One region of the Leuconostoc kimchii IMSNU 11154 genome, then DNA from elsewhere that is predicted to be linked to it. Evidence: predicted binding sites of a transcription regulator. Region 1 holds the regulator's gene; each other region holds the start of a gene.
What was found. The regulator LexA, encoded in region 1, represses DNA repair genes until DNA is damaged. The targets are predictions, from matches to a motif close to CNAACANNTGTTNG.

Region 1 (3,290 bases):
GCACCTAAATCAACCGTTAACCCAGCACCTTTACCTTTTACCCCAGCAAAGTGGGCTAATAATATGGCATCTAAGGAGTAAGAAAACATATCGGGATTTTGGATAATATGAACATTTTGCGAAGGTAAGCCATCAATACGCTCTCCTTCTTTAAGAATTACTTCAGTCATTGTTTTTTTCTCGCTTTATCGTGTAAAATTAATGAAGATAGTTTATGAGGTGAATAATAATGAAATTTTATGATTTTCTGCGTGGTATAGCTGTAAGTATTATATGGGTTATCAACGGACGTATCAAGTACATGAATCGTGATCGTATCCCTGTTAATGAAAATTATATTCTTGTCGGCCCCCATCGGACCTGGTGGGATCCTATTTGGTATGCCATTGCAGCCTACCCAAAACACTTTATTTTTATGGCCAAAGTTGAATTATTCAAATTTCCACCATTGGCTTGGTTAATAAGATCTGCTGGTGCGTTTCCTGTTGACCGAGAAAACGTCGGACCGAGTGTTATTAAAGTTCCAGTCAATGAACTCAAAAAGGGTAATCGTTCATTAATTATGTTTCCATCAGGTTCTCGACATAGCGATGAATTAAAATCCGGTTCCCTCTTGATTGCCAAAATGGCGGGCAAAGCCCTTGTTCCTACAGTTTACCAAGGGCCCGTCTCATTCGGTCAGTTATTTAAAAGGAACAACACAGTGATTAATTTTGGTGAACCAATTATCATTGATCGCAAAGACAGATTGAACAAAGAAAACATCGCTAAATATACTGAGTTGATTCAAGAAGCATTTGATAATCTCGATCACGAAGTGAACCCTGATTGGGTATACCTGGATCCCAAACGCGAAAAAAAATAAGCCAATTGGCTTATTTTTTTTGCGCTTGTTCGCTTTGTTGCTTCATTTGAGCCATCATTTGATTCAACTTTTTCTGTGATGGCTTTTGTCCCATTGACATCATCATCGATTTCATCATTTCTTCTGAAATTGGTGGATTCTTTGCTAAATAACTTTTCATTGAGTTACGCGCTAAGAAAAAACCAGCTGCCAATCCGATAACCAAGGCTAACACTGCAATCAATATGACAAGTCCAATACCTATATTCATAGTATTCCCCTTACTAAATTTCTAAAACTAATTATAGCATAAACCACAAGACGATAATATCAGAAATATGCTGTTTTTTTATTTAAAGTAAGAACAATTAGCATATATGCATTTTATCCACACATTTTTTTAAAATCAGCTTAATTTTAAAGAAATAGTAAATTTTCGCAATAAATTTATTACCAAAATACAAAGAAACGAACAAATGTTTGATTTGTTAGAGATTGTTCGTTATAATAATAATATATTAAATCGAGTAGAATTAAGGACTAAAACCCCATATGGCAATTCAAATTCAAGAAAGTAAACAACTTCAAGTGCTCCGTTTTATCCATGAAGCACAAATAACAAACGGTTACCCACCTACAGTTCGTGAAGTTGGTGAGGCAGTTGGCTTGTCATCGTCATCGACCATTCATGGTCACATTGAACGTTTGGTTAAGAAGGGTTATCTTTTAAAAGACGCCTCAAAGCCTCGCGCTCGTGCGATTGAAGTCACTGATTCAGGTCTCGAAGCTTTGGGTGTTTCAACAACCCCAGGTCGCATCCCAGTTCTTGGACTTGTAACAGCTGGAACACCTATTTTAGCTGTTGAAGAAGAGGCAACTGAATTCTTCCCTATCCCTGATAATTTAATGCAATTTGATGGTGATATGTTCATGTTAAATGTTCGTGGCAATTCCATGGTCAACATTGGTATATTAGATGGTGATAAGGTTATTGTTCGTAAACAAGATAATGCTGATAATGGTGATGTCGTTGTGGCAATGAACGATGACAATGAAGCCACTGTCAAAAGATTTTTCAGGGAAGCAGACCACTTCCGTCTCCAACCGGAAAATGACGCCATGTCTCCCATCATTTTGCGACGTGTATCTATTTTAGGAAAAGTTATTGGTCTCTATCGTGATGCTATTTATTAAGACACAAAAAACTCGGATAAATTATCCGAGTTTTTTTGTGCTTACACTTACCACTGCTTAGGATTAAGTTGCCACTGTTTTAGCGTTGTTATTTGTGACTCATTTAGTTCACCACGTTTAATTGCTGCAGCCATTAATTGCGAATAAGTTGTCAGCGATTTAAACGTGAGGTTTGCCCGTTTAAAATTAATGACACCTTCAGGTAACTCATATGAAAAAATTGAGACGACACCAATCACTTCAGCACCTGCTTGACGTGTGGCTTCAACAGCCCCTAATACTGAACCACCTGTGGAAATCAAATCATCAATTAACACAACTTTTTGCCCTGCAACTGTTGCCCCTTCTATCTGTCGACCTGCTCCGTGATCTTTTGGTTTTGAGCGAACATAAATCATAGGTTTATCCAAAATATCTGCAACCCAAGCAGCATGTGGAATTCCTGCTGTCGCGACACCACCAATGATGTCAACATCCCCGTACGCATTTTGAATCAGATCAGCCAGCCCTCTAAAAATATTTTGGCGCACTTTTGGTACACCAATAGTCATGCGATTGTCAGTATAAATCGGACTTTTAATTCCTGAAGCCCAAGTGAAAGGTTCATCTGGAGCAAATTTAACCGCACCTATGGCTAACAAATCGTCTGCTACTTGTTCTGCGTAATTCGTCATCTACTTACTCCATTCTTTTAACACACGTTCATAGACTGCAATAGGTTGAACTGCTTTTGTAATCGACCGCCCAATAACAAGACCGGTTGCACCATTTTCATGTGCTGCCTTTGGTGTCATAATACGTGCTTGGTCGTCAGCTTGATCACCAGCCAACCGAATACCTGGTGTGATTCTCAAAAACGAATCACTTGTATTTTTTTTAATCAGATTGGCTTCCAACGGCGAACTAATTGTGCCATCTATACCACTATAGTAGGCTAACTTTGCCAAATGAATAACACTTTCTGACATACTAGCATTAGTCAACTGTGTTTCCTGCATGTCCATTTCCGAAAATGAGGTCAATTGCGTTACAGCAAGTAGCTTCATATGCGCACCTTTATTTGCTACTGCCGCGCGTAACATCTTTTCGCCACCTGCGGCATGCACCGTCAAGTACTGAACATCTAATTTTGCTAAGCTGGCAACTGCATGCCCAACTGTTGTGGGAATATCATATAATTTTAAATCTAAAAACACATCAAACTTTTGTTCACGTAGTTCCCTGATAAAACTGGGACCTTCAGCATAAAATA
Region 2 (3,290 bases), 590 kb from region 1:
GCTGTTAAAATCGTTTCACGATCAATCACACGACCAACCCTTTGAGAAAAGTACAACAATAGTTCGTATTCTCGTGGTGTCAGAGTCAGTATTTTATCATTTTTTGTGACGACTTTTTTATTATCATCAATAACTAGATTTTGAATTTTAATCGCATCTGTTCGTTCTGATTCATGATGATCAACCTGCGAACGCCTTAATACAGCTTTCAGACGCGCAATGACTTCACGTGGACTAAACGGCTTTGTGATATAGTCATCAGCTCCTAATTCAAGTCCAAATACGCGGTCAAACTCATCACCTTTTGCAGTAACCAGTATCACTGGTGTACTGATTTTATCTTGACGTATCGTTTTTAAAACAGTCATCCCATCCATCACGGGCAACATGAGATCAAGCAATATGGCATCAAAATTTTGTTTGCCTATCAGTTCATAGGCCGTCTGACCGTCAGCTGCCACGGTTACGGTATAACCATTTTGCTCTAAGTTGTATTTTAACAACGTTGAAATTGAAGTTTCATCATCCACTACTAAAATTTTTGCCATGATCCTCATACACTTAATTAGTTTAAGTGCATTCCTCTCCAAATGTTTATTTACTTGCATTGTAACAAAAAAAAAGGAAACGCCCTAGCGTTTCCATATATTCTTTACAGTTTTTATACAATTGGTTCATCTGTTAAATCATCGTCATCAGATACTAGTTCTAGTGTATCCGTCTGATCTAAATCAGACACATCATCTGACTCTAACATCTCTGATGAATCACCATCTCCTATACCAAAAGCATCACGTACTTTGGTATAAATTTCCTGTCTCATTTCGGCATTTTCAGGTGCATCCAAAAATTCCTTAGCTTTTTCACGACCTTGACCTACTTTAATGTCATTATAATAATAAAAAGCACCGGCTTTCCTAATGATTTCTTGTTCCGCACCGAGATCTAGTATTTCACCTGTCTGAGAGATTCCCTTACCATACATAATATCAACTTCAGCAACTTTGAATGGTGGTGCTACCTTATTCTTTACGACCTTAACCTTTGTTAAATTTCCGGTCACATCAGTACCATCTTTAATTTGAGTTGAACGACGAACTTCTAAACGAATTGTTGAATAAAATTTCAATGCACGGCCGCCAGGTGTTGTTTCGGGATTACCAAACATCACGCCAATTTTTTCACGAATTTGATTAATAAAAATAGCAATTGTTCCTGTACGATTTAGTGTACCTGCCAATTTACGTAACGCTTGGCTCATGAGACGTGCTTGTAATCCAACATGAGAATCGCCCATTTCACCTTCAATTTCGGCACGAGGTACCAACGCGGCAACGGAATCAACAACAATCATGTCTACAGCGCCTGATTGAACTAGCGCATCAGCAATTTCTAACCCTTGTTCACCAGTATCTGGTTGTGATAGCAATAATTCATCTTTTTTTACACCCAATGCTTCGGCATATTTAACATCCAAAGCATTTTCAGCATCAATATAAGCCGCTGTACCGCCTGCTTTCTGTACTTCTGCAACAGCATGTAAGGCAATTGTCGTTTTACCAGATGATTCTGGTCCATAAACTTCAATAATACGGCCTTTTGGGTAGCCACCAACGCCTAATGCAACATCTAGTTTAACTGAGCCTGAAGGATAAGTTTCAACCTGTGTTAGTGCATTGTCTCCCAATACCATAACAGAGCCCTTACCAAAGTTTTTTTCTATTTTCTTTAGCGCTTCATCTAATGCTGCTTTGCGACCTTTTGCTTGACTGTCTTTATCATCTTTTTTAGTCGTTTTTTTAGTTACCATATCTGTGGCTAACTCCTTTTACTTTACTATATTAGTTTACCTGCTTTTAAAGTCAAAAGCAAGCATTTTGCGAACAATTGTTCGTTCGTGTTCGCTTCAATATATGATACGAAAAAAGCGCTTATTGCGCTTTTACATCCCGTCTGAAAAAACATAACGATTTTGCCAAAAATAATCTATACCGGAATATATGGTAAAAATAACCGCAATCCATAACAAAATATTTCCGATTGGAAAACCTATAAAAACAAATGGTATGTTTTTAAGGTATAAGAAAAAAATAGCAAACATTTGAGAAAATGTTTTAATTTTACCGGGCATCTGCGCTGCCAATATCTGACCATTATTTTCAACAATTAATGTTCTTAGTCCAGTAATAGCTAATTCACGGATGACAATCACAGCTGTCATCCAAGCAGGTACAACACCAAAACTTGTTAAAAATATCAACGCAGTTAAGACTAATAATTTGTCCGCCAATGGGTCAGCAAATTTGCCAAAATTAGTAACCAGGTGTTGACTACGAGCTATCTTGCCATCCAAGAAATCAGTAACCGATGCAACAGCAAAAACGATGGCCGCAATCAACCAATTCATTGGTAATGCCACATCTGATACATTAATAGTTAACCATTGATAGGGCAATGTCAATATTAAAATAAAAACAGGGATTAAAATGATACGAAAAACAGTTAGTTTATTAGGTAAATTCATGATGTCCTCTTAATTATCCAAGTTCACTAAGACGTTCCAAAACGGCGTTGCCGTGTCAACAACAGTAACTTTTTGCTTGTCAAATGTCATAACTGCATTAGTCACATTTGTAAATTGCGCATTAACAGCCGTTGTGCCTTTAGGAATATTAATTGTTTTATCCCCAGTAACCATCTCATTTAACAAAACAGTATCTCCAGCTGTTAATCTAACATTTGTGCCTGCACCTTGCGCGCTTATCTTAACGACATGCTGTTTATCTGCCTGCCCTGATAAATTATAGATAGTTGTTTGCAAAGCAACATTTTGTTCAGGTGTTCCTAAATCTAATTTAGATTCAGTTTTCTTTGGTTTCTTTTTACTTGAACTCGATGCTTTAGCTGTAGACGATGCCTGTTTAGAACTATCATCAGGGACGTTGGTTGTTGATACTGATACATTACCATTATCGTTACTTTGTTGCCCCCCAGTAGTCAAATGTGTTAGCACAAACCAAACAGCAATGAGCACCACAACTATTAACGCACCCATCCAAATTGTTGGTAACATGTTTGATAGACGTGACTGGACGGATGGTGAAGAATCTAATCCTGCACGCACAACACCATCATTATCTCGATGAGCTCGGCTGAGATCATTGGTTCGAGAAATTGAAGCAGGCGTTTCACCTAACAAATCTTCTGGATTTAAACCAACAGCCATGGCGTACTGTCGAATAAAGGCACGCACATAAAAATCTCCTGGTAAAATACCAAGATTATTGTTC
Region 3 (3,290 bases), 290 kb from region 1:
AACGTTGGCGCTAAAATTGTCTTCAAACTGGCATCTAGCATGGTGACATTTTCAAGACCATGACGCCGCTTAATAAATGTCTCAATATTACGACTAGGTCCTGGACGATACAATGCATTAACTGCTACAATATGTTCAAAAGTAGCAGGCTTTAATTGCCGTAAAACATTTTTAATACCTGGTGATTCAAACTGAAAAATACCATCTGTATCACCTGCGGCGTATAAATCCAGTGTCTTTTCGTCGTCAAGTGGCACATCGCTAATATTGAAATATTCAGGCAAATTTGCTTTTGCCACATAGAGTGTTTGTGCCAAAATAGATAAATTAGATAGCCCTAACACATCAATTTTAAGCAATCCTAAAGCTTCTACTGGATTTTTTTCAAATTGTGTTAGCAAACGGTCATCCGTTCCCGATTGCACGGGCAATGTTTTAACCAGTACATCTGCGCTCAATACGACTCCTGCAGCATGAGTGGAGTAATTACGGGGCAACCCTTCAATTTGCTGAGCAACTTTCAATAACAGATCACCATTTTCAATGGTTGACAGTGTATTTTTCAGATTATCTGATGATTCCAGTGCATCTTGAATGGACACTTTACGCCCCTGCTTAGGTTGCGGAATCGCACGACTAATACGACTCATCATGGCTTGTGATACGCCGAATACTCGGGCCGTATCTCGCAGTGCTTGTTTAGCAGCCAAGGTGCCAAATGTTATAATTTGGGCAAAATTTCGCTGTCCATACTTATCATGTAGGTACGTTAATATTGCTTCGCGTTTATTGTCTGGCCAGTCAATATCAATGTCAGGCATTTGAACACGATCTGGGTTTAAAAAGCGCTCAAAAAGCAATCCAAATTGCAGTGGATCAACATCAGTAATACCTAACGCATAGGCCACTAAAGAACCCGCCGCAGATCCACGTCCCGCGCCCATTTGAATATTTTTTTGGTGCGCAAAATTAACAATATCCCACACAATCAAAAAATAATCATTGAATCCTAAGTGATTAATAACTTGTAATTCGTGCTTGAGTCGTTTGCTATAATGATCTTCTGGTAATTTTCTTCCTTTAAGGCGATTTGATAACCCTTTTTCAGAAATAAATTGTAGGTATTCGCCAGAGGTTTGTTCAGAATTTGGTAATTCAAATGACGGCAATGAGGCTGTTTGTTTGAACATAATATCAACATGACTTTTTGAAACAAGTTGTTCATTATGCTGATAAGCCATTTTTAGCGCATCTGTTGTTAAATAAGCTGCCTTAACTTGGTTCAGATCTTCTAAAGTGTGTGTTCCTAATTGTTGTGATAATACTTTGACACCATCTAATTGTGCATTGGCATCAATTGCTTTTAACACCTGTGTTGTAAAAGCATCATCAGGATTAAGATAATCTATATCATCCAACGCAATTAATCGTGCTTGATTGGCAAGACTGAAGTTCACTAAACGTGATTGAATTTGTGGTGCCAAACTGGGATTAATTCCCAAGTATACATTTTCTGGCTTTATTTTAGTCGTTAAATCTTGCCAGTAGTCAGTTGCATCATCATATTCAGCCGCAATAAATTGTGCTAATTCACTATCTTGCGACAAAATGACATTGATACCATCTAAGTGATCAGCAATAATTGTCAAGGTCATGTCTGATGATTTACTGGTCATTTTAGCAGACGAAATCCACATTAAATTTTGGTAACCCGCTTGATTTTCAGCAATTAGTAAAACTGGGAAAGTCGTTGCTGTGTTTACCAATCCATTAATGAGCAATGTCAGACCAAACAATGGCTTGATGCCGTATTTTCTAGCTGTTTGATAAAAGTCAACTGCACCATACATGACATTAATGTCTGTTAGAGCCACTGCTTCATAGTGTCTCTCTTTAGCTACTTGAATAATTTGTTCAATTGTATTCGGATTTTTTAATAAGCTATAAGCGCTCAAAATTTGTAAAGGTGCGTACATTGGTCCTCCACTAACCCTCATATTAGAGATGCGAAAATTTGTTCCCTTTAATTATACACGAAAAAATTTTAAAAAGGTTGCGATTTTTCATAAAAAGCGTATGATAGTTTTGTAAAGAGGTGAAACTTATGAAATTTATTACTGTCGCTGTTTGGTCAGTTATTTACGGTGAAATTTTGGGATATATCGTTTCTCAATTAACTGGTGTTACTTATTCCTTCTTAACTGTTGCTATTGTGACACTCATCATTGGAGAAATCTCAATGTTTGCAATTCCAACACTTTCAGGATCAGCTGCACCAAAAAAAGTTTCAACTGAAAAATAAAAAAAACGTGAAATTAATTTCACGTTTTTTTATTGCCATGCTGCCAGTAATTGACTAATTTTAAGCTGACCAGGCGCACTTGGTAACGCCGTATCCAGTGTTGCAAAAGTCATTTCCGAACCATAAGTATAACCCTCAATCCGTGAACGGCGACCTAGATCACCCATGCTCATTGTGATCAACGGTTGCTTAACTGTTACCGCACGTGTGTCATCTAAGAGACGTTGCACGTCTTGCTCATTTTTAGGTGTCACAGCTAATTTGATAATATCCGCATCACTTTGTGCCATATCTTGAATAAAAGCTGCCACATCTGGTGTCTGTTCAAAATCGTGATAAGACAAAATAACTGGGACGCCAACTTGTTGTGCTGTCGCTATAATTTTGTCGCGTAAATCACTATCTAAGGTATATTCGATATCAACAGCCGTAAAATGGTAACCGGAACGCAGCGCTGTCACAATAAAAGTTGCATATGCAACGGGTGACATCTCACCTAATCCCCCTTGAGATTGTGTTCGATAAGTTAGAATAATCGGAAAACTACCAATCGTATTAAACACAGAACCTGTTAACTCTTTTATGATTTGCGCATTCATAGCTGGCCAGTTGACGTTAAATTCTTGTTGTGCTTTGTCCATTTCTGCAAGCATTTTAGCCTCAGTCATAGCTGTGAGCTTTTTTTGTGTAAGTTCAGCTTGTGCGCCCATTCTAACTTGTTGCCACATCACAGCTTGACTAAAATCATCAGCAATATAATCTGCTCGCCATTCAACAATATCTGGATTCTGTTCTTGTAATTGATTGGCAAAAGGCGTCAACTTATCAGTTGGTCCTAACGTTAAAGGCACAGCAATAATCGGCTTATTGTTGATACTGTTGGGTAATTGAAGGACTTCTCGTAGTGTCATTTTATTTGATACACAACCCAAATCATTTGTGGCGCTAATTGCTGCCTAATATGATACTTTGGATTTTCACTTTCTGG

Region 2: recA (recombinase RecA) is a predicted target of LexA. The motif match lies at 1,881-1,894, and genes of this name have one in related genera.
Region 3: LKI_RS10285 (DNA polymerase III subunit alpha) is a predicted target of LexA. The motif match lies at 2,008-2,021, and genes of this name have one in related genera.

What each region holds. Positions count from the first base shown of each region.
Region 1 is NC_014136.1:220,905-224,194, forward strand. Features, by position in the region: gene LKI_RS01605 (tRNA1(Val) (adenine(37)-N6)-methyltransferase) at 1-170, opposite strand, end outside; gene LKI_RS01610 (lysophospholipid acyltransferase family protein) at 230-865, shown strand; gene LKI_RS01615 (YneF family protein) at 876-1,115, opposite strand; gene lexA (transcriptional repressor LexA) at 1,397-2,038, shown strand; gene pyrE (orotate phosphoribosyltransferase) at 2,086-2,712, opposite strand; gene pyrF (orotidine-5'-phosphate decarboxylase) at 2,713-3,290, opposite strand, start outside.
Region 2 is NC_014136.1:1,633,197-1,636,486, reverse strand. Features, by position in the region: gene LKI_RS08765 (response regulator transcription factor) at 1-548, opposite strand, end outside; gene recA (recombinase RecA) at 662-1,810, opposite strand; gene pgsA (CDP-diacylglycerol--glycerol-3-phosphate 3-phosphatidyltransferase) at 1,943-2,524, opposite strand; gene LKI_RS08750 (helix-turn-helix domain-containing protein) at 2,534-3,290, opposite strand, start outside.
Region 3 is NC_014136.1:1,931,506-1,934,795, reverse strand. Features, by position in the region: gene LKI_RS10285 (DNA polymerase III subunit alpha) at 1-1,976, opposite strand, end outside; gene LKI_RS10280 (YjzD family protein) at 2,105-2,302, shown strand; gene LKI_RS10275 (type I 3-dehydroquinate dehydratase) at 2,332-3,213, opposite strand; gene LKI_RS10270 (hypothetical protein) at 3,210-3,290, opposite strand, start outside.